2 regions of the Halalkalibacter sp. AB-rgal2 genome follow, and region 2 is predicted to be linked to the other one. Evidence: a T-box and tRNA genes for the amino acid it is inferred to sense, from the RefSeq annotation. Region 2 holds a T-box; the other holds one or more tRNA genes.
The links. A T-box is a leader RNA that pairs with one kind of tRNA and senses whether it is charged. The one in region 2 lies ahead of pheS (phenylalanine--tRNA ligase subunit alpha), so its partner is inferred to be a tRNA-Phe.
Positions count from the first base shown of each region.

Region 1: it encodes a tRNA-Phe, which carries the amino acid that the T-box ahead of pheS (phenylalanine--tRNA ligase subunit alpha) is inferred to sense. The anticodon was not compared.

Region 1 is NZ_JBGUAV010000024.1:33,386-43,424, reverse strand. It holds gene ACERJO_RS16475 (DHH family phosphoesterase) at 1-182, shown strand, start outside; gene rplI (50S ribosomal protein L9) at 186-629, shown strand; gene dnaB (replicative DNA helicase) at 706-2,070, shown strand; gene ACERJO_RS16460 (adenylosuccinate synthase) at 2,275-3,561, shown strand; tRNA gene ACERJO_RS16455 (tRNA-Lys) at 3,722-3,797, shown strand; tRNA gene ACERJO_RS16450 (tRNA-Glu) at 3,812-3,886, shown strand; tRNA gene ACERJO_RS16445 (tRNA-Asp) at 3,895-3,971, shown strand; tRNA gene ACERJO_RS16440 (tRNA-Phe) at 3,987-4,062, shown strand; tRNA gene ACERJO_RS16435 (tRNA-Thr) at 4,066-4,138, shown strand; gene ACERJO_RS16430 (peptidoglycan DD-metalloendopeptidase family protein) at 4,955-6,418, shown strand; gene yycF (response regulator YycF) at 6,772-7,476, shown strand; gene walK (cell wall metabolism sensor histidine kinase WalK) at 7,477-9,291, shown strand; gene ACERJO_RS16415 (YycH family regulatory protein) at 9,288-10,039, shown strand, end outside.
Region 2 is NZ_JBGUAV010000010.1:102,997-113,035, forward strand. It holds gene thrS (threonine--tRNA ligase) at 1-1,381, shown strand, start outside; ribosomal protein L20 leader region at 1,496-1,610, shown strand; gene infC (translation initiation factor IF-3) at 1,689-2,195, shown strand; gene rpmI (50S ribosomal protein L35) at 2,231-2,431, shown strand; gene rplT (50S ribosomal protein L20) at 2,470-2,829, shown strand; gene ACERJO_RS10440 (DUF1294 domain-containing protein) at 3,040-3,312, shown strand; gene ACERJO_RS10445 (TVP38/TMEM64 family protein) at 3,334-3,903, shown strand; gene ACERJO_RS10450 (sigma-w pathway protein ysdB) at 4,021-4,398, opposite strand; gene ACERJO_RS10455 (dUTP diphosphatase) at 4,522-5,013, shown strand; gene ACERJO_RS10460 (M42 family metallopeptidase) at 5,090-6,169, shown strand; gene sspI (small acid-soluble spore protein SspI) at 6,512-6,718, opposite strand; gene ACERJO_RS10470 (TrmH family RNA methyltransferase) at 6,839-7,594, shown strand; T-box leader at 7,653-7,863, shown strand; gene pheS (phenylalanine--tRNA ligase subunit alpha) at 7,924-8,958, shown strand; gene pheT (phenylalanine--tRNA ligase subunit beta) at 8,972-10,039, shown strand, end outside.

The sequences.
Region 1 (10,039 bases), on a different contig from region 2:
ATGGCTATGTAAGCATTAGTGCTCGTTCATTAGGTGATGTGAATGTTCAAATTATTATGGAATCACTTGATGGTGGAGGGCATTTATCGAATGCAGCGACTCAATTAACAGATATAACGGTTATGGAAGCGAAGGAAAAGCTACAGGAAGCAATTGATCAATATATCGAAGGAGGTCAATAATTAATGAAAGTGATTTTCTTAGAGGATGTAAAAGGAAAAGGGAAAAAAGGCGAAACAAAAAATGTTTCAGAAGGCTATGCTCGCAATTATTTGTTACCAAATAACTTGGCCGTTGAGGCTACGCAAGGTAACGTGAAGAATTTAGAAGCACAAAAGAAAAGTAAGCAAAAGAAGGAAGATGAAGAGTTAAAGGCAGCTCAGGATTATAAGGCGGAGCTAGAGGCCTTAACAGTAGAAATAAAAGCAAAGGCAGGAGAAGGTGGCCGTTTATTCGGAGCTGTTTCCACAAAGCAAATTGCTGAAACGTTAAAGAAAATGAAGAAGAAGGTAGACAAGCGTAAAATTATGCTAGATGATCCCATTCGTGCACTTGGCTATACGAACGTACCAATTAAAATACATCCAGAGGTTATTGCCACTGTTAAAGTGCACGTTGTAGAGGAATAAGAAAATAGCGGAGGGTGTCGCAAAAGAGAGATGCGATACCCTCTTTAAAAATCATTATGAGAAAGGCGGTACTGGCATGAGTGATTTATTTGCAGATCGTACACCACCACAAAATATCGAAGCAGAGCAAGCGGTCATAGGGGCTATTTTTCTATCTGCTGATGCTCTTGTCACCGCTTCTGAACGACTTGCCCCTGATGATTTCTATCGAGCCTCACATCAGCGAATCTATGAGGTGATGCTCGATTTGTCGGAAAAAGACGAGCCAGTAGATTTAGTAACAGTGACCTCAGAGTTACAAGATCGAAAGTGGCTTGATGATATTGGCGGTATTGCGTATTTAAGTGACCTTTCTAATTCTGTACCGACAGCTGCAAATGTGGAATATTATACGAAAATCGTCGAAGAGAAGTCGATTTTGCGAAGGTTAATTAAAGTTTCAACATCAATAGCGGCTGACGGCTATGCAAGTGAAGAAGAAGTCGATACGATTTTGTCAGAAGCGGAGAAAACCATCTTAGATGTAGCGCAGCGTAAAAACACGAGTGCTTTTATTTCGATTAAAGATGTCTTAGTTGAGACATATGAAAAGATTGAAATGCTACAAAATCAACAAGGGGAAATTACAGGAATTCCAACAGGCTTCCAAGAGCTTGATCGAATGACCGCAGGCTTTCAACGTAATGACTTAATTATTGTTGCAGCAAGGCCTTCCGTCGGTAAGACGGCTTTTGCGTTAAATATCTCTCAAAATGTGGCAACGGCTACGGGGGAGAATGTGGCGATTTTTAGCTTAGAGATGGGAGCGAGTCAGCTTGTACAGCGGATGCTTTGTGCAGAGGGCAATATTGATGCGCAGCGAATGAGAACAGGTGCGTTAAATGCCGAAGATTGGCAGAAACTTGCAATGGCGATGGGAAGTTTGGCGAAAGCGGGTATCTACATTGATGATACTCCTGGAGTGAAGGTGAATGACATCCGAGCGAAATGTCGCCGATTGAAGCAGGAGCAAGGGCTTGGTATGATTATGATTGATTATTTACAGCTTATTCAAGGGAACGGCAAGAGTGGTGAAAACCGACAACAAGAGGTATCAGAGATTTCTCGTACACTGAAGCAAATTGCTCGTGAGCTTGAAGTACCTGTTATTGCTTTATCCCAGCTTTCTCGTGGTGTTGAGTCGAGACAGGATAAGAGGCCAATGATGTCTGATATTCGTGAATCGGGAAGTATTGAGCAGGATGCTGATATTGTCGCCTTTCTTTATCGTGATGATTATTATGATAAAGAATCGGAAATTCAAAATATTATTGAGATCATTATAGCGAAACAACGTAACGGTCCAGTTGGAACGGTGGAATTAGCGTTTGTGAAGGAATATAATAAATTTGTTAATTTAGATCGTAGACATGATGAAAGTAATATGCCACCAGGTGCATAAATGAAGCGACCATTAAAGAAATTTCTCTTTTTTGGTCGCTTTTTTTGCTGTTTCTCACTCAAAAAACGAATTACAGTCGAACGAAGTTATGTAAGAAATATATAAATGTTCGTGTTTACATTGACGCTATGAGGAGGAGTTGGTATACTAATCAGTGGCTTTGGAAAACTAAACTTACTAAAGGCTAATGCGGAGGTGCATGTCATGTCATCAGTTGTTGTTGTAGGAACACAATGGGGTGATGAAGGGAAAGGGAAAATTACCGATTACCTTTCAGAGCGAGCAGAGGTTGTCGCCCGTTATCAAGGGGGAAACAACGCAGGTCATACGATCGTGTTTGACGGTGTGAAATATAAGCTACATTTAATTCCTTCTGGTATTTTTTATAAAGATAAGGTTTGTGTCATTGGTAATGGAATGGTCATAGACCCGAAAGCGATCGTGGAGGAAATTGCTTATTTGCATGAACGTCAGGTTGATACGAGCAATTTACGAATTAGTAATCGTGCCCATGTGATTCTTCCTTATCATTTGAAGCTTGATATCGTTGAGGAAGAGCGTAAAGGCGCTAATAAAATTGGAACAACGAAAAAGGGCATAGGACCTGCTTATATGGACAAGGCTGCACGAATTGGAATCCGTATTGCCGATTTATTAGATAAAGAAGTGTTTGAGGAAAAGTTAGAACGTATTCTAGAAGAAAAGAATCGTTTATTTGAGAAATATTATGAGGTAGAAGGATTTACGAAAGAGGAAATCCTTGAAGAGTACTATGAATATGGTCAACAAATTGCACAATATGTATGTGATACATCTGTTGTATTAAACGATGCATTAGATGATGGACGTCGTGTCTTATTTGAAGGTGCTCAAGGTGTTATGTTAGACATTGATCAGGGGACATATCCGTTTGTCACGTCGTCGAATCCGATTGCTGGGGGAGTAACGATTGGTTCTGGAGTCGGTCCAGCGAAGATTACAAAAGCTGTTGGTGTTTCAAAGGCTTATACAACTCGTGTAGGCGATGGGCCATTCCCTACTGAGCTTCATGATGAGATTGGCGATCGAATTCGTGAGGTAGGAAATGAATATGGGACAACAACAGGGCGCCCACGTCGTGTCGGTTGGTTCGATAGTGTCGTTGTTCGCCATGCTCGTCGCGTGAGTGGGTTAACCGATCTGTCGTTAAATTCAATCGATGTATTAACAGGGATTAAAACATTAAAGATTTGCACAGCCTATAAGTATCGCGGGACAGTCATTGAAGAGTTTCCGGCAAGTCTGAAGACGTTGGCTGAGTGTGAGCCAGTTTATGAGGAACTACCTGGATGGGATGAGGATATTACAGGTGTGAAGTCGTTAGATGAGCTACCGGTAAATGCTCGTCATTACATTGAGCGTGTTTCACAGCTTACAGGTATTCCATTAACGATCTTCTCTGTAGGTCCAGATCGTGATCAAACGAATTTAGTGCGCGGAGTTTTTGCATAATTGAAATAAAATAGAAGCAAGTGTATACGCTTTTTGTATGTACTTGCTTCTCAAAACGTTAGCGTTTATATTTTTTAAAAAAGTAGTTGCACGTCTTTTTTTTGTGTGATATTATAAATCTTGTCGTCAAGAGTACAGGCTCTTGAATTAAGCAAAACAAGAGCCATTAGCTCAGTTGGTAGAGCATCTGACTTTTAATCAGAGGGTCGAAGGTTCGAGTCCTTCATGGCTCACCATTTTTTGATAAAGTGGCCCGTTGGTCAAGCGGTTAAGACACCGCCCTTTCACGGCGGTAACACGGGTTCGAATCCCGTACGGGTCACCACTTTATTCGGTCCGGTAGTTCAGTTGGTTAGAATGCCTGCCTGTCACGCAGGAGGTCGCGGGTTCGAGTCCCGTCCGGACCGCCACTTTATATGAATTTTGGCTTGGTAGCTCAGTCGGTAGAGCAATGGACTGAAAATCCATGTGTCGGCGGTTCGATTCCGTCCCAAGCCACCATTTGCCGGTCTAGCTCAATTGGTAGAGCAACTGACTTGTAATCAGTAGGTTGGGGGTTCAAGTCCTCTGGCCGGCACTTTCAAATCCGTGTGAGAATTCATGCGGATTTTTTGTGTTTTTTAGGTATTTGGATTTTATAGTGGAAAAGGAAAAGGGCTTAAAAGTCTTCTTTTTCCAATTTCTTCATAAGTGTGGCAAAATCGACACCATCGTTTCCTCTTATGATGTAGTCTGTTACTTCATGCTAATTGACCGTATCGTATAACATAGCTTTGTTAAGAGCACCTGGATTAAATCGTTGCTTACGCTTTTTATGAATTAAACAGTATCTTGGCTTGTAGCACTTCTAATAATTAGCCTCTACCTATTTTTTTAACTTGCCTTGTCATATTTACAAGATAATACAGAAACAAAGAATAATGGAATGAGGTTCATCAAGGTCGGTTAATTTAAGTGTCGATGGTCTCGTTTGTTACATGGGGATGTGAGGAGAGGCCACATTCAGATCAATGAAACACCTTCTCGCTTTTCTTATAAAATACGAATTTCTAAATGACGTAGAAGAAACTTAGGGAGAATCGAGGAAGATGTAGGTGAATTCATAGGTGGCGTTGGCTTCACACGTTACACGTCTTTATGAAAGAACCCCACTTTCATAAAGACTAAAAAACGTTGTAACGGCTCCGTACAACGCTTATAAGTAAAACGCAGTCGTGTTTTTCTTATCTTACAGTTATATTACAATCCTTTAACATTTAAATATTTTTATGAAAATAGGCGAAGTTTATGCTAGAATAATAGAGGTTATCGAAACTTGTCTTTAAAATCGAACTTTTGACATACATGATAGACGTTTACATTTTAATTTTATATGTTTAATAGGAGGTTTGGCATGAGTGAAGTAGGGGATAGCTCAATACATAAGTACTATTCAAGGAATACAAGTGGTTTACTTTTAGCATCACTCTTATGTGTGTTCATGATGATGTATTTTTTTGTCGGAACAACTACAGTTAAGGCGGAAGAATCACTTTCCATACAAACGATATACCACGTTTACGTTGATGATAAACATATTGGTTTTGTTAATGATGAAGAAGTGGTTGAAACGGTTGTGCAAGAGAAGCTAGAAGAAGGCAAATCAGAGGATCTAGAAGTATCTTTACATATTAAAGAAGAGCTTGAAGTGATTCCAGAATTTGTTTTCCATACGCGTAGTCAGAATGAGACAGTTACAGAAATATTGAAAGAGGATTTAACAGTAGAGGCAAAGGCAATAGCGGTTGTCGTAGAGGGAGAACCAGCTGTTTATGTTGCTTCTGAGGAAGAAGCGGATGAGCTTTTAAAGGAATATATTATTCAATATGTTTCTGAAAAGGATTATGAAGCGTTCTTAGAGGTATTAGAAGAAGAAATGGACACGAGCGATATAGAAGTCGATGAACGTATGTACACTGACATTGACTTTAATGAAGAGGTCGAATTAGAAGAAGCGACAGTTGAGCCAAGTGAAGTGCTTTCCTTAAAGGATGCTTTAACTTTATTGAAAAAAGGAGTACTTGAAGAAAAGGTCTACGAGGTTCAAGAAGGTGATGTATTAGGCAGTATTGCCAACGACCATGATTTAACATTAAAGGAATTTCTAAGCTTGAATGACGGGCTTGAAGAGGATAGCTTAATTCAAATTGGTGACGAAATGAATGTGACAGCCTATGAATCGGTATTAGATGTCATCACTGTACAAATTCGTATAACCGAAGAGTCGATTCCTTATGAAACAGAAGTGAAGGAAGACGATTCGATGTGGAAGGGTGAACAAGAGGTCACTCAAGAAGGTAAAGAGGGTACACAATTAATTGAGTACGAAATTACAGAAAGAAATGGCTCATTAACGAAGCGTGATGTGCTTTCTGAGGAAATAACAGAGGAGCCTGTTAATCGTATCGTTGTGAAAGGTACGAAGGAAACGCCATCTCGTGGGTCAGGTCAGCTAGGCTGGCCAGCAGTTGGAGGATACATCTCCAGTTATCAAGGGAATCGTTGGGGTCGTTTCCACCGAGGAATTGATATTGCTCGTCCGAGTAACTATGATATTTTAGCTGCGGATAACGGAACAGTGACTCAAGCGAGTAGTCAAGGTGGATACGGGAATGTCGTTCGTATTGATCATAACAATGGCGTTGAAACGATGTATGCACATCTTGATTCGATTGATGTAAGTGTCGGTCAAACCGTTTCGAAGGGACAGAAAATCGGAGTCATGGGTCAAACCGGGAACTCTACAGGCATTCACTTACATTTTGAAGTGTATGAAGATGGAAGCCTTCGTGATCCAATGGATTATTTGAATCGTTAATTGAAGAAAAGGTAGGTTAAAAGAGAAGAGTACTTTTAACTTGCCTTTTCTTTTTTCTAAAAAAATAGGAATGTATTACGAGGAAGAACTTGTCTTTCCTTTTTGATTTGCTTGTTAGGAAGGAAGGAGATAAAGTAAAAGGTAGAGAATTATTACTAGTAAGCCTCTTTATGAGATATGTTTTCTATATGTAAAGAAAGTATAAAATTTAAAAAAGTGAGAACAGTGTCGGCTTCGTTCATGTTCGTTACACGTTGATCTGTAAGGATCCTACATTCGTACGACGCAAGTAAGAAAAGGTAGCTATTAGACATAGATGAACGAAATTGTTAAAGAGATCGGAGAGAGTGCAGATGGATAAACGAATTTTAGTTGTTGACGATGAAAAGCCAATTGCAGATATTTTGAAATTTAATTTAGAGAAGGAAGGGTTTGACGTTCTTTGTGCTTATGATGGATTAGAAGCGATTAAGCTTGTAAAAGAAGAGAATCCTGATTTGATTTTGTTAGATATTATGCTCCCATATAAGGACGGAATGGACGTATGTCGTGAGGTGCGGAAGGATTATGATATTCCGATCATCATGTTGACGGCAAAGGATTCAGAAATTGATAAGGTGCTTGGCTTGGAGCTTGGAGCAGATGATTATGTGACAAAGCCATTTAGTACGAGAGAGCTGCTTGCACGTGTGAAGGCTAACCTACGCCGGCACAAGTCAAATGAGGAGACGCCAGCACATAAGGAAATGTCGATTGGCGAGCTGTCGATCTACCCAGATTCTTATTTAGTGAAGAGGCGCGGTGAGACGATTGATTTAACGCATCGTGAATTTGAATTGATTCATTATTTAGCGAAGCATCTTGATCAAGTGATGACTCGGGAGCATTTACTACAAGCCGTGTGGGGGTATGATTACTTTGGAGATGTTCGTACAGTGGATGTAACGGTTCGCCGCTTACGGGAAAAGGTTGAGGATAATCCAAGCTACCCTGTTTGGATTATGACAAGACGTGGTGTTGGCTATTACCTCGCTTCTCCATCAGAGGAGCAATCGTAAATGAATGAGAAGGTCGGCTTTTTTAAGTCAATCCAGTTTAAGCTCATTATTATTTACGTCTTAATTATTTTCGTTGCTATGCAAGTAGTAGGTGTCTATTTCACCAATCAGCTTGAAAGTCAAATGCTAGAAAATTATTATGAGATGCTAGATGAACGCGCTAATTTACTTGCATACAATATTGCGCAGGAAATAGAAAGTCAGCATGAGGAGCGATCAGAGCTTATTTCCAATATTAATGTACTGCTCCGTGATATTTTTTCGATTGAACATGCCGAAGTGCAAGTCATTGATCAAAACAAGGTTGTTATAAGTACATCCAATTTAGCTAATCGACAAATTGTCGGACAGCAGACCACAGAGGTTCGTGTAAAGCGCGCTTTACTTGGAACACCAGATGAAGCCTTGCTTCGTGATCCTAGCAACGGACAGCGTGTTCGAGTATTTACTGTACCAATTAACATCGAAGAGGATACGGTTGGCGCTCTTTATATTGAAGCATCCATTGAAGAGATTTATGATCAAACACGACAAATTACGACGATTCTCATTAGTGGTGTGTTCATTGCAACGATTATCTCGATTATTTTATTCATTTTATTAGCACGAACGATTACCGCACCGATTATTGATATGCGAAAGCAAGCCCTCCGTATGGGGCGTGGTGATTTTACGAATCAGGTTTCCGTTTATAGTGGCGATGAAATTGGTCAGCTGGCGATGTCCTTTAATGATCTAACAATGAAGCTACGTGATGCGACCGTTACTCGTGATCGTGAGCAGAAGCGTCTTAAATCGGTTTTAACACATATGACAGATGGGGTGATGTCGACCGATCAAGATGGGAACATTATTTTAATGAATAAGCGTGCTGAGGAGCTGTTGTCAGTTACAAGTGAGCAGGCTGTAGGGAAATCGATTGTCGAACTTCTCCATTTAGAGGAACAAACCGTTGAGGACTTATATGAGCAGGCGGATTCGATCTTGCTTGATTTTAGTTACGATGAGGAAGCGTTTTTGTTAGAGGCTAATTTTTCGGTTATTCAAGAGGAAAGTGGTCCTGTCAATGGCTTAATTATTGTTTTACATGATGTAACAGAGGAAGAAAAGATCGAACAGGATCGACGTGAGTTTGTAGCAAATGTGTCTCATGAGCTACGAACGCCATTAACAACCATGAAAAGCTATTTGGAGGCATTAGAGGATGGTGCGTTGGCAGATCCAGAGATTGCCCCGCGTTTCTTACATGTGACTCAAAATGAAACCGATCGAATGATTCGACTCGTGAAGGATCTACTGCAGCTTTCGAAAATTGATAGTGATGATTATCAGTTGAATCTAGAGACTGTTGAAATAAATCGATATTTGGATGAGACGATTGAACGCTTTGAAATGATTGCGTCAAATAAGAACATTGACTTTCATCGAAAGCTGAATAAAAAGTCAATTTATGCGGACATTGATCGTGATAAAATGACACAGGTATTAGATAATATTATATCGAATGCGATGAAGTATTCACCTGAGGGCGGGACAGTGAAAATCCGCTTGTTACTGCAAGGAAAGAATATTCGAATGAGTATTTCTGACCAAGGAATGGGTATTCCCCGGGAAAGTCAGACAAAAATCTTTGAACGCTTCTATCGTGTCGATAAAGCACGAGCAAGGAGTGTTGGTGGCACAGGGCTTGGATTAGCCATTGCTAAAGAGCTCATTCAAGCGCATGGTGGACACATTTGGGCGCAGAGTGAGTACGGGAAAGGGACGACGATATTTATTACTTTGCCTTATGCTAGTAAGGGGGCAAAATCATGAATAAGGAGCATATTAAATCCGCCATATTAATTATTCTTATTGGTATGAGTGTAATTCTATCTTGGAGTTTGTATACATATCAGCCTGACATTGCGCTACTAGATGTGTCATCACGTTATGTATCAAATGAACTGATTGGAGAAGAGCGGAGTTTACATGAAGTGATTCGACCTGATCAAATCGTCGTGCATGCTGATGGTGAAAAAGCGATGATCCCGCGGGACCGTGGGGATTTTTATGAGCTATTAGAAAAGCTGGGACAGGCTAATTATGAGGCCGATCACGTATTTATGACGGAGCCGTATCCTCTTATTACAGAACGGGGGGGAATTGAGCTCGTATTTCCTACCTCGATACCAGCGGAACTATTTTTCACGATGTTAACATTAGAGGATGACTATCAAACACCTATTTCGGAAATTGATCGTGTCTATCTTTATATTCATGATGTACACGATCAAGTGTATATGCAATATTATTCAAGTGATGAGCGCAGAGTCGGCTCATTGAAATCGAATTTATCGGTTGGTGAATTTGAGCGATTATTTATTCAAAATCGTGATGAATACGTCACAGTACGTTCTTTAGAGGAGGAGCGAGCACAGTCGTCACTCATGACTGAGCATGTGTATGTGACGACTGAGCCAATGATTGTTGATACGCTGTCTTATGGAGCGTCACCGATTTCGATTGATTTATTTAGACAATCGTTATTTACCGATCCGAGTGCGGTGAAGTATTATCAGCA
Region 2 (10,039 bases):
AGGCGTGCATATCCCTTCTACGAATAAAATCAAAGAATTTAAGCTGCTTAGTCTTGCAGGAGCTTATTGGCGTGGAGACAGTAACAATAAGATGCTTCAACGAATATATGGTACAGCTTTCTTCTCAAAAGAAGCGTTAAAGGAGCACTTACGTTTATTGGAAGAAGCGAAGGAACGTGATCATCGTAAGCTAGGAAAAGAGCTTGGTATCTTTGCCCTTTCGCAAAAAGTGGGACAAGGCTTACCGCTCTGGTTACCTAAAGGAGCCACTGTCCGTCGTATAATTGAACGTTACATTGTTGATAAAGAGGAGAGTCTCGGTTATCAACATGTGTATACACCTATTTTAGGAAGCTCAGAGCTTTATAAGACGTCTGGACATTGGGATCATTACCAGGATGATATGTTTCCAGTCATGGAGCGTGACAATGAAGAGTTTGTTCTTCGCCCGATGAATTGCCCACACCATATGATGGTCTACAAACAGGATATGAGAAGCTATCGTCAATTGCCTTTACGGATTGCTGAGCTTGGTATGATGCATCGCTATGAGATGTCAGGCGCAGTCTCTGGCTTGCAGCGTGTTCGTGGAATGACGTTAAATGATGCCCATATTTTCTGTCGACCTGATCAAATAAAAGAGGAATTTATCCGAGTCGTTCATTTAATTCGTGAAGTATATAAAGACTTTGGTCTAAGCAATTATTCCTTCCGTCTATCTTATCGTGATCCTGAAGATAAGGAAAAGTATTTTGATGATGATGCGATGTGGGAAAAGGCTCAAACGATGTTGAAAGAGGCGATGGATGAGCTTGGGGATGTTGACTATTATGAAGCAGAAGGAGAAGCTGCTTTCTACGGTCCAAAGCTTGATGTACAAGTACGTACAGCGCTAGGAAAAGATGAGACGTTATCGACTGTTCAATTAGACTTCCTACTACCAGAACGCTTCGATTTAACGTATGTGGGTGAGGATGGCAAACAGCACCGCCCAGTCGTTGTGCATCGTGGAGTTGTTTCAACGATGGAACGCTTTGTGGCTTTCTTGTTAGAAGAGTACAAAGGAGCCTTTCCAACTTGGTTAGCACCTGTACAAGTACAAGTCATTCCGGTGTCGCTTGATGTGCATATGGATTATGCAAAGAGCGTACAAGAGAAGCTACAATCTGCAGGAATTCGTGTTGAAATTGATGTGCGCGATGAGAAGTTAGGTTATAAAATACGTGAAGCGCAAATGCAAAAGATCCCATACATGCTCGTACTTGGTGATAAAGAAATGGAAGCTTTGGAAGTGAATGTACGTAAGTATGGTCAAAAGGATTCAACATCCCAATCATTGGATGCTTTCGTTAATGATTTGTCAAAAGAAGTAAAAAAATAAACGGTTGATTTTCTATTACTGAACATGTACACTAATATAGTCGTTTACTAAAAGCATTGACACCTACACGATTGTATGGTAAGGTATATCAGTGATCAATTGAATCATTACGAACTAGGCAAGAAGAAGCGCCCGCTTCTCACCTGATCGACAAATGGTTGGCAGGTATGAACGTTTCATGTTAGATGGACAAAGTGGGGGCGTAGTATGCCCTCACTTTTTTATTTTGCATGAGAGCATGGGTAGATGATCGTTGCTTTGGTTTGTCAAAATCCTTTGGAGGTGGCTCGTTATTAGTAAGGACAATATGTTGGTCAATGAAGGGATTCGTGCACGTGAGGTTCGTCTTATTGGAGCGAATGGTGATCAAATAGGTGTGAAGGCGAAGCAAGAAGCGCTTGAAATGGCGCAAAATGTTAATCTTGACCTTGTTTGTGTCGCGCCTAATGCAAAACCACCAGTGTGTCGAATCATGGATTACGGAAAGTTCCGTTATGAACAACAAAAGAAAGATAAGGAAACACGTAAAAAGCAAAAGGTCATTAATGTGAAAGAGGTTCGCTTGAGCCCAACAATTGAAGATAATGACTTTAATACGAAGCTTCGTAATGCTCGTAAATTTCTTCAAAAGGGAGATAAGGTAAAAGCAGCAATCCGTTTCCGTGGCCGTGCGATTACCCATTCTCAAATTGGACGTAAGGTTTTAGAACGTCTAGCAAAAGAATGTGAAGATATTGCTGTTATTGAATCGATGCCTAAGATGGAAGGCAGAAGTATGTTTCTAATGTTAGCTCCTAGAACGGAAACGAAGTAGGAGAGTAGAAACAAGATTAAAGGAGGACCTAAGTTATGCCAAAAATGAAAACTCACCGTGGCGCTGCTAAGCGTTTCAAGAAGACTGGATCTGGAAAGCTGAAGCGTTCACACGCATTTACTAGTCACTTATTCAAGAATAAATCACAAAAGCAAAAGCGTAAGCTTCGTAAAGCTGGAATGGTTCATTCTGGAGATTTCAAACGTATTCGTTCAATGTTAACGTACAAAAAATAACTGATCTGATTTGAGATAGAAAGAAGGAGGGAACGTCGATGCCAAGAGTAAAAGGCGGTTATGTCGCTCGTCGTCGTCGTAAGAAGGTTTTAAAGTTAGCTAAAGGATATTTCGGTTCAAAACATACATTATTTAAGTCAGCACAAGGTCAAGTCATGAAGTCATTGCTTTATGCATACCGTGATCGCCGTCAAAAGAAACGTGATTTCCGTAAGCTTTGGATCACTCGTATTAATGCAGCTGCACGTATGAATGGTCTTTCTTACAGCCGTTTTATGCATGGTTTGAAGCTTGCTGAAATCAATGTGAACCGTAAGATCCTAGCCGATCTTGCAGTGAATGATGAACAAGCTTTTGCTCAGCTAGCTGATAAAGCTAAGCAAAGCTTAAATGGCTAATAAAAGCAAATGAATGAGCTTTTAAATGGTGTCTTGAAAGGTTGAAATATAGCCTTTTAAGATACCATTTTTTTATAGAGGATGGGATATAACGAAAGTGTTTAGTATTGAACGTAGCGATGTATATGCAATGAGTTTGTTCAGATTTTCATTCATTAAAACACTTTTATCCCAAGCTCTATTCATGATTTGAGCGGAGGGGATGAATGAATGATAGCTCTATTACTGTATATCACATTCTGGACAGTATTCTCGTATGCTGTGATGAAGGCAGATAAAAAACGTGCTCAAACAGGGGAAAGACGGATATCTGAGAGAACGTTATTTACATTTGCATGGTTAGGAGGCAGTCTCGGAGTCTGGCTTGGGATGAAGAACTTTCGGCATAAGACGAAAAAACGCCGTTTTTTTGTAGGATTACCGCTTATTATGATCATCCAAGTCATCGCAATCTTCATCATTTTCCTGTCCATTGAAGCATAGAATAGAGCGGAGGCGAGTAAGATGGAAGAATTTTTAGAAAGATCGCTACAAATGATAGAGCAATCAGGTTTGTTAGCACCGATTGTCTTTATTCTTCTGCACGTGTTTCGCCAAATGTTCTTCGTTCCAGTTTTACTCGTATGCTTATTAGGTGGGTATTTATTTGGGACGTTCTATGGGTCGATTTATTCGATTGTCGGCTTAACGTTAGTCAGTATTTTATTTTATGGGGTGATTGGATTATTCCCGTCGTTTCGTCAAAGGTTAAATCGCTTGCAAGAGAAGGTATTGAAGGGGAAGCACCAGCTTAATTTAGCTCAGTTGATGGTATTGAGAATTATGCCATTTGTACATTTTCACATCATTTCGTTTTATTTAATTAAGACGACGTCATCGTTTAGGCAGTATACGGAAAGGTCTTTTCTTGCAAGTATGCCACCTGCCATCGTTTATACAGCATTTGGTGATATGATTCATGAATTACCTTTAGCCGGAACGGTTGTGTTTGTCATATTTTTAATACTGATAATGCTTGTATTACGCAAGAAAGAAACGACCATTTCATGGGATACTTTTTTTCAGAAGCGATAGCATGAACACCTTAGGAGAAGCCTTTGGTGTTTTTGACCTTTCCTAGCCTCACATGTGATGTGACCTTCTATACTGAATGATTCCGCTCCTTTCTTAGCAAGACGGAATCGCAGCAAGCTATTTCAAAAATTCCTTTATCGGACTTTTCCATTCTAATTTGGCACTTGGATACCGTAAGTAAATGTCTTCAGCAATGAACTGAAAGTCTTCTTTCTTTAAACCTGCGAGCTTTTCTGGCTGCTTTACCCAAACATAGATGGTGATAATATCAAATGCTTCATCTGTTGTGCCTAAATATTTCTCTCCTTCAAACATGACGCCTTTATATGTGATAAAGAAATTCTTTCGAACATCTTTTTCATCATCATAAAAGTAATAGTGTTTTTTTTCATGTGCTTGTTCAAGCTTGCGACGGGGGTGAAATAAATATTTAACGGCGGTATAAGCTAAAATAATGAGAGCTGCAAGGATCAAGAAGCGAACTAAAAAAACCATAGAGACTCCTCCTTGTCTTCGATACAATTAGTGTACACTTTCCTACATATACGAATCAACTAGCAGGAGGTTTCATTTTATTTAATAAAAACTGCTATAATACATGAAGAAGGGAGAGAACAGATGAATATTGAAACATTATTTACCATTCAAAAGAAATTAAATGACCGAATTATGGCGGAGCATCAGCTAGTAGAGAACGACTTATTTCAGGAGCAATTACTCGCCTTTGTTGTTGAAATAGGTGAGCTAGCTAATGAAACAAGATGCTTTAAATATTGGAGTCGAAAGGGTGCATCTGAACAGAAGGTAATATTAGAAGAGTATGTTGATGGCGTTCACTTTTTATTGACAATCGGGTTAGCACTAGGCTATACCGATATTAAAGTGAATGATGCAGCTCCCTCTAGTCAAGGCTCGTTAACGGAGCAATTTCTCACTGTGATGAAATTAACTCATCAGCTTGAGGGTGTAAGGGATATTAATACATATAATGAATTATTTCAGGCATATGTAGCACTAGGGGTGACGCTAGGCTTTACGATGGCTGATATCGAGCAAGCCTATTTAGAAAAAAATAAAGTGAATCACCAAAGACAGGATGAAGGCTATTAAATGTTTTGTAGTCTGAAAAAGGCTTCTGTATACTTAAAGGGCATGATTGATAGCTGAGAAAAAGGAGGCTTACATAATGGATGAACGATTAAACATGTTAAAAGAACTAACGGATGCGAATGGAATTCCCGGAAATGAAAAGGAAGTTCGCGATGTCATGACGAAGCATATTGCTCCATATGCTGATGAGGTAACAAAAGATCGATTAGGAAGTCTTGTAGCGAAAAAAGTAGGCGATGAAAATGGACCGAAAATTATGATTGCTGGTCACTTAGATGAAATTGGTTTTATGGTGACAAGCATTGATGATAAAGGCTTTCTTCGCTTTCAAACAGTCGGTGGCTGGTGGGAGCAGGTTATGCTTGCCCAACGTGTGACGGTTATGACGAACAAAGGCAATGTGCCAGGTGTTGTTGGTTCAAAGCCACCACATATTTTACCACCTGAAGCTCGTAGGAAGCCAGTGGATAAGAAGGATATGTTTATTGATATTGGTGCATCAAGTAAGGAAGAAGCGTTAGAATTTGGTGTTCGACCAGGAGATTCGGTCGTTCCTGTTTGTGAGTTTACGGTAATGAAAAATGAAAAATACTTAATGGCGAAAGCTTGGGATAATCGAATTGGCTGTGCTATAGCGATTGATGTGCTACGAGAGCTCAAAGGAGTTAAGCACCCTAATGTCGTTTATGGAGTCGGTACAGTACAAGAAGAAGTCGGGTTACGAGGAGCACGTACATCGGCACATTTAATTGAGCCTGATATTGCTTTTGGTGTTGATGTTGGGATTGCTGGAGATACGCCAGGAGTAACAGAAAAAGAAGCGTTAGCCAAAATGGGGGAAGGTCCACAAATCGTCTTATACGATGCATCGATGATTTCCCATAAAGGATTACGAGATTTTGTGACTGATATAGCGGATGAACAATCGATCCCGTATCAATTTGATGCGATGGCCGGGGGTGGAACGGATTCAGGAGCTATCCACTTAACAGCAAATGGTGTACCTGCCTTATCTATTACGGTTGCAACGCGGTATATCCATACCCACGCAGCAATTCTTCATCGCGATGACTACGAAAATGCAGTTAAGCTTATAGTTGAAGTGATTAAAAAGCTTGATCATGACACGGTAAAAGCGATTACGTTTGATTATTGATTCATTACATTCTGTACGTTACACGCTTATCTGAAAGGGAGGGCACTTTCGGATAAGCTCAAAAGACTGCGTACGACGTAATTAAGAGAGACTTCTAATGCGAAGGGCACTGAAAAAGTTTGTTGTTCGAGGTCACTGAAAAAGTCCTTTCTAGTAACTCAAGGAAGAGTAATGGCTCCGCTCGTTGCGCGCCTTGCTATGAAAAACCCACTCATTGCAAGGCTTTCAAAATCGGGCAACGGCTACGCACATTACTTCAAAGCCACTGAAAAAGTTAAAACCAAACTTTTTCAGTGGCCTTTGTTGTTTAACTTTTTCAGTGCCCTTCCTACTGCGTGTTTCTCATTGAAGTCCTTGACTGATTTGTTCACACATGTCATCTTTTTGCTCTTCAGATGCTTGCTGCCAATATACTTCAAACATCACGCCAAGCCCTGGGAGCATTTTCTCTTCTCCGCGAGAAATCGCATCTGTAATAGTCGCCTCAACATCTTGTTCTGAGCTTCCTTTAATATTGGACATAATAGCACTCCGTAAGTTAAATCCCATTGTTGATCACTCCTATATAGTATTCTTATTCATGCTGTTATTATGCGTCAACTCCTACTAGATTATCCGCAAAAAAATCGGTATGATGAATGAAACGGTTATTGGTTAAAGGAGAACAATATGAAACGGATTGATTCAGTCAAAAATGAACGAATAAAGCAATGGAAGAAGCTCCATTCAAGAAAGGGTAGAGAAAAGGCCAACCAATTTCTTATTGAAGGCTTTCACTTAATCGAAGAGGCGTTAAAATCAAACGTCGTTGTTCAACACATTCTTCTTGAAGAAGAAAGAGAGTGGCCGACTGAGTGGCAAATAGGCGATGCAGAACGAATTGAAGTGCATATAGCTGTCTTAAAGGAACTATCTGATACAATGACACCACAAGGAGTTATCGCAATCTGTGAGCTACCGAAAGATGAGACCACCGATGAAAGGAACGGTTGTTTTTTACTTGTTGACCGCATCCAAGATCCAGGCAATTTAGGAACAATTATTCGTACAGCTGATGCAGCAGGGATGACCGGTGTGATTTTAGGTGATGGCTGTGTTGACGCGTATAATAGTAAAGTCTTACGTTCGACACAAGGTTCGTTATTTCACCTTCCGATCTATCATGGATCACTGACAGAATGGGTGAGAGCCTTTAAGGAAGCGAAAGTCCCTGTTATTGGAACTGCTTTGCAAAACGCTAGTTCTTATTCGGCGATAGAACCACAGGAAGCCTTTGCACTTATTGTTGGGAATGAAGGTGAAGGAGTCGATCAAGACCTTCTGGAACAAACGGATCAAAATGTTTATATACCGGTTTATGGAAAGGCAGAGTCGTTAAATGTAGCGATTGCAACAGGAATCCTTTTATATCATTTAAGGCGATAAGCAGTTGCAACGAACAGGAACTTTCACTATAATAGTAAAACAAACAAATGTTTATAATGTAAATGCAAAGAAAGAGAGTAGTAGGTCAAAATCCACCAATTAGGGAGAAGGTGCCATAGACTGGGAGCACTTTTTTGGAATGGCTTGATTGAATTCACTCTGGAGCAGACACTAAAAAAGGTGTTCCGGTTTAGACCGTTAGTTCAATGAAGATGCTGTCGTATTTTTATACAGCAATAAGGGTGGTACCGCGAACCTTCGTCCCTTTAATGGGGATGGGGGTTTTTTGTGTTGATTTTACATTTGTAAACGAATAAGGAGGAAGTATGATGCGAGAACGTTTAGAGGCGTTGAAGACTGAAGCGTTGGAGAAAATTGAAGTAGCTTCAGATATGAAATCATTACAGGATGTTCGCGTTTCTTATTTAGGAAAGAAAGGCCCTATTACAGAAGTACTAAGAGGTATGGGGAAGTTATCAGCTGAAGAACGACCAAAAGTAGGGCAATTGGCTAATGAAGTGCGTGATGAAATAAAAGCTCATGTCGAAGCGAAAGAGGCAAAGCTTGAGCAAGAAGCGATCGAAAAGCAACTAGCGGAAGAGTCAATTGATGTGACGTTACCTGGTCGACCTACTCAAGTGGGAACGTCACATCCTTTAACAGATGTCGTGGAAGAGCTAGAAGATATATTTACCGGATTAGGTTTCTCTGTTGCCGAAGGCCCAGAGGTGGAAGTTGATTATTATAATTTCGAAGCATTGAACTTACCTAAAGACCATCCAGCAAGGGATATGCAGGATTCATTCTATTTTACTGAGGAATTACTACTTCGAACACATACATCACCTGTTCAAGCACGTACGATGGAACAGCATGAAGGAAGGGGACCTGTTAAAGTTATTTGTCCAGGTAAGGTATTCCGTCGTGATGATGATGATGCAACTCATTCACACCAATTTATGCAAATAGAAGGCCTATATGTCGATGAGAAGGTTCGCATGAGTGATTTAAAAGGGGTGCTAGAATCATTTGCGAAGTCATTCTTCGGTGAGGATCGTTCGATTCGTTTAAGACCAAGCTTCTTCCCGTTCACAGAGCCGTCTGTCGAAGTAGATGTTTCATGTGGGATATGTAATGGCGAAGGCTGCCGGGTATGCAAGCAATCTGGTTGGATTGAAGTACTAGGCTCTGGAATGGTTCATCCTCGAGTACTAGAAATGAGTGGCTTTGATCCAGCAAAATATAGCGGATTTGCTTTTGGGATGGGCGTAGAGCGGTTAGCCATGCTGAAGTATGATATCGATGATATACGCCATTTCTACACGAATGATGTTCGCTTTTTAAAACAATTTACACGAGCGTAAAGGAGGAAAAATCATGCTTGTTTCTTATAAATGGTTACAGGATTACGTCGATGTCTCAGATTTGTCTGCACGAGATATCGCTGAAAAAATGACACGTGGTGGAATAGAGATTGACTTCGTTCACAAGCTGAGCGAAGGTGTGAAAAATGTTGTTGTCGGGTATGTCAAAGAATGTTCACAGCATCCGAACGCTGATAAGTTGAACGTTTGTCTTGTTGATGTTGGGGATGAAGAGCCCGTACAAATTGTGTGTGGGGCTCCGAATGTAGCAGCTGGCCAGCATGTAGCGGTAGCAAAGGTGGGTGCCGTCTTACCAGGCAATTTTAAAATTAAAAAAGCGAAGCTGCGCGGTGAGGTTTCACAGGGGATGATTTGTTCCTTGCAAGAATTAGGGATTGAAGGGAAGCTTGTTCAGAAGGAGTACCAGGAAGGAATTTATGTGTTTCGTGATAAAGTAGAAGTTGGTAGCGATGCATTAGCTGCTCTTAATTTAGATGATGAAGTATTAGAGCTAGATTTAACTCCGAATCGTTCAGATTGTTTGAATATGCTTGGAGTGGCTTATGAGGTTGCCGCATTATATGAGAAGGAAGTAAAGCTTCCGCAATTGCAATTGAATATGAATGACGAGCAAGCTGCTGATTCTATTTCTGTTCATGTTGACTCAATTGAGGATAACCCTTATTACGGAGCGATCGTGATTAAAGATGTAAAAGTTGGGTCTTCACCATTGTGGCTTCAAAATCGATTAATGGCTGCAGGAATTCGTCCGATTAGTAATGTTGTTGATGCAACGAATTATGTGTTGCTAGAGTACGGGCAGCCGTTGCATGCCTTTGATTTTGAGCGATTTGGTTCAAATGAGGTCGTTGTACGTCGGGCCAAGGATGGGGAGAAGATCGTAACGTTAGACGATGAGGAACGGACGTTGACGAGCGACCACCTACTCATTACAAATGGGAAAGAGCCTGTGGCAATTGCAGGTGTGATGGGCGGAGCTAACTCTGAGGTTCATGAAGGAACAACAACGGTTTTATTAGAGGCTGCTTATTTTAACCCTGTCACCGTACGAAAGGGAGCA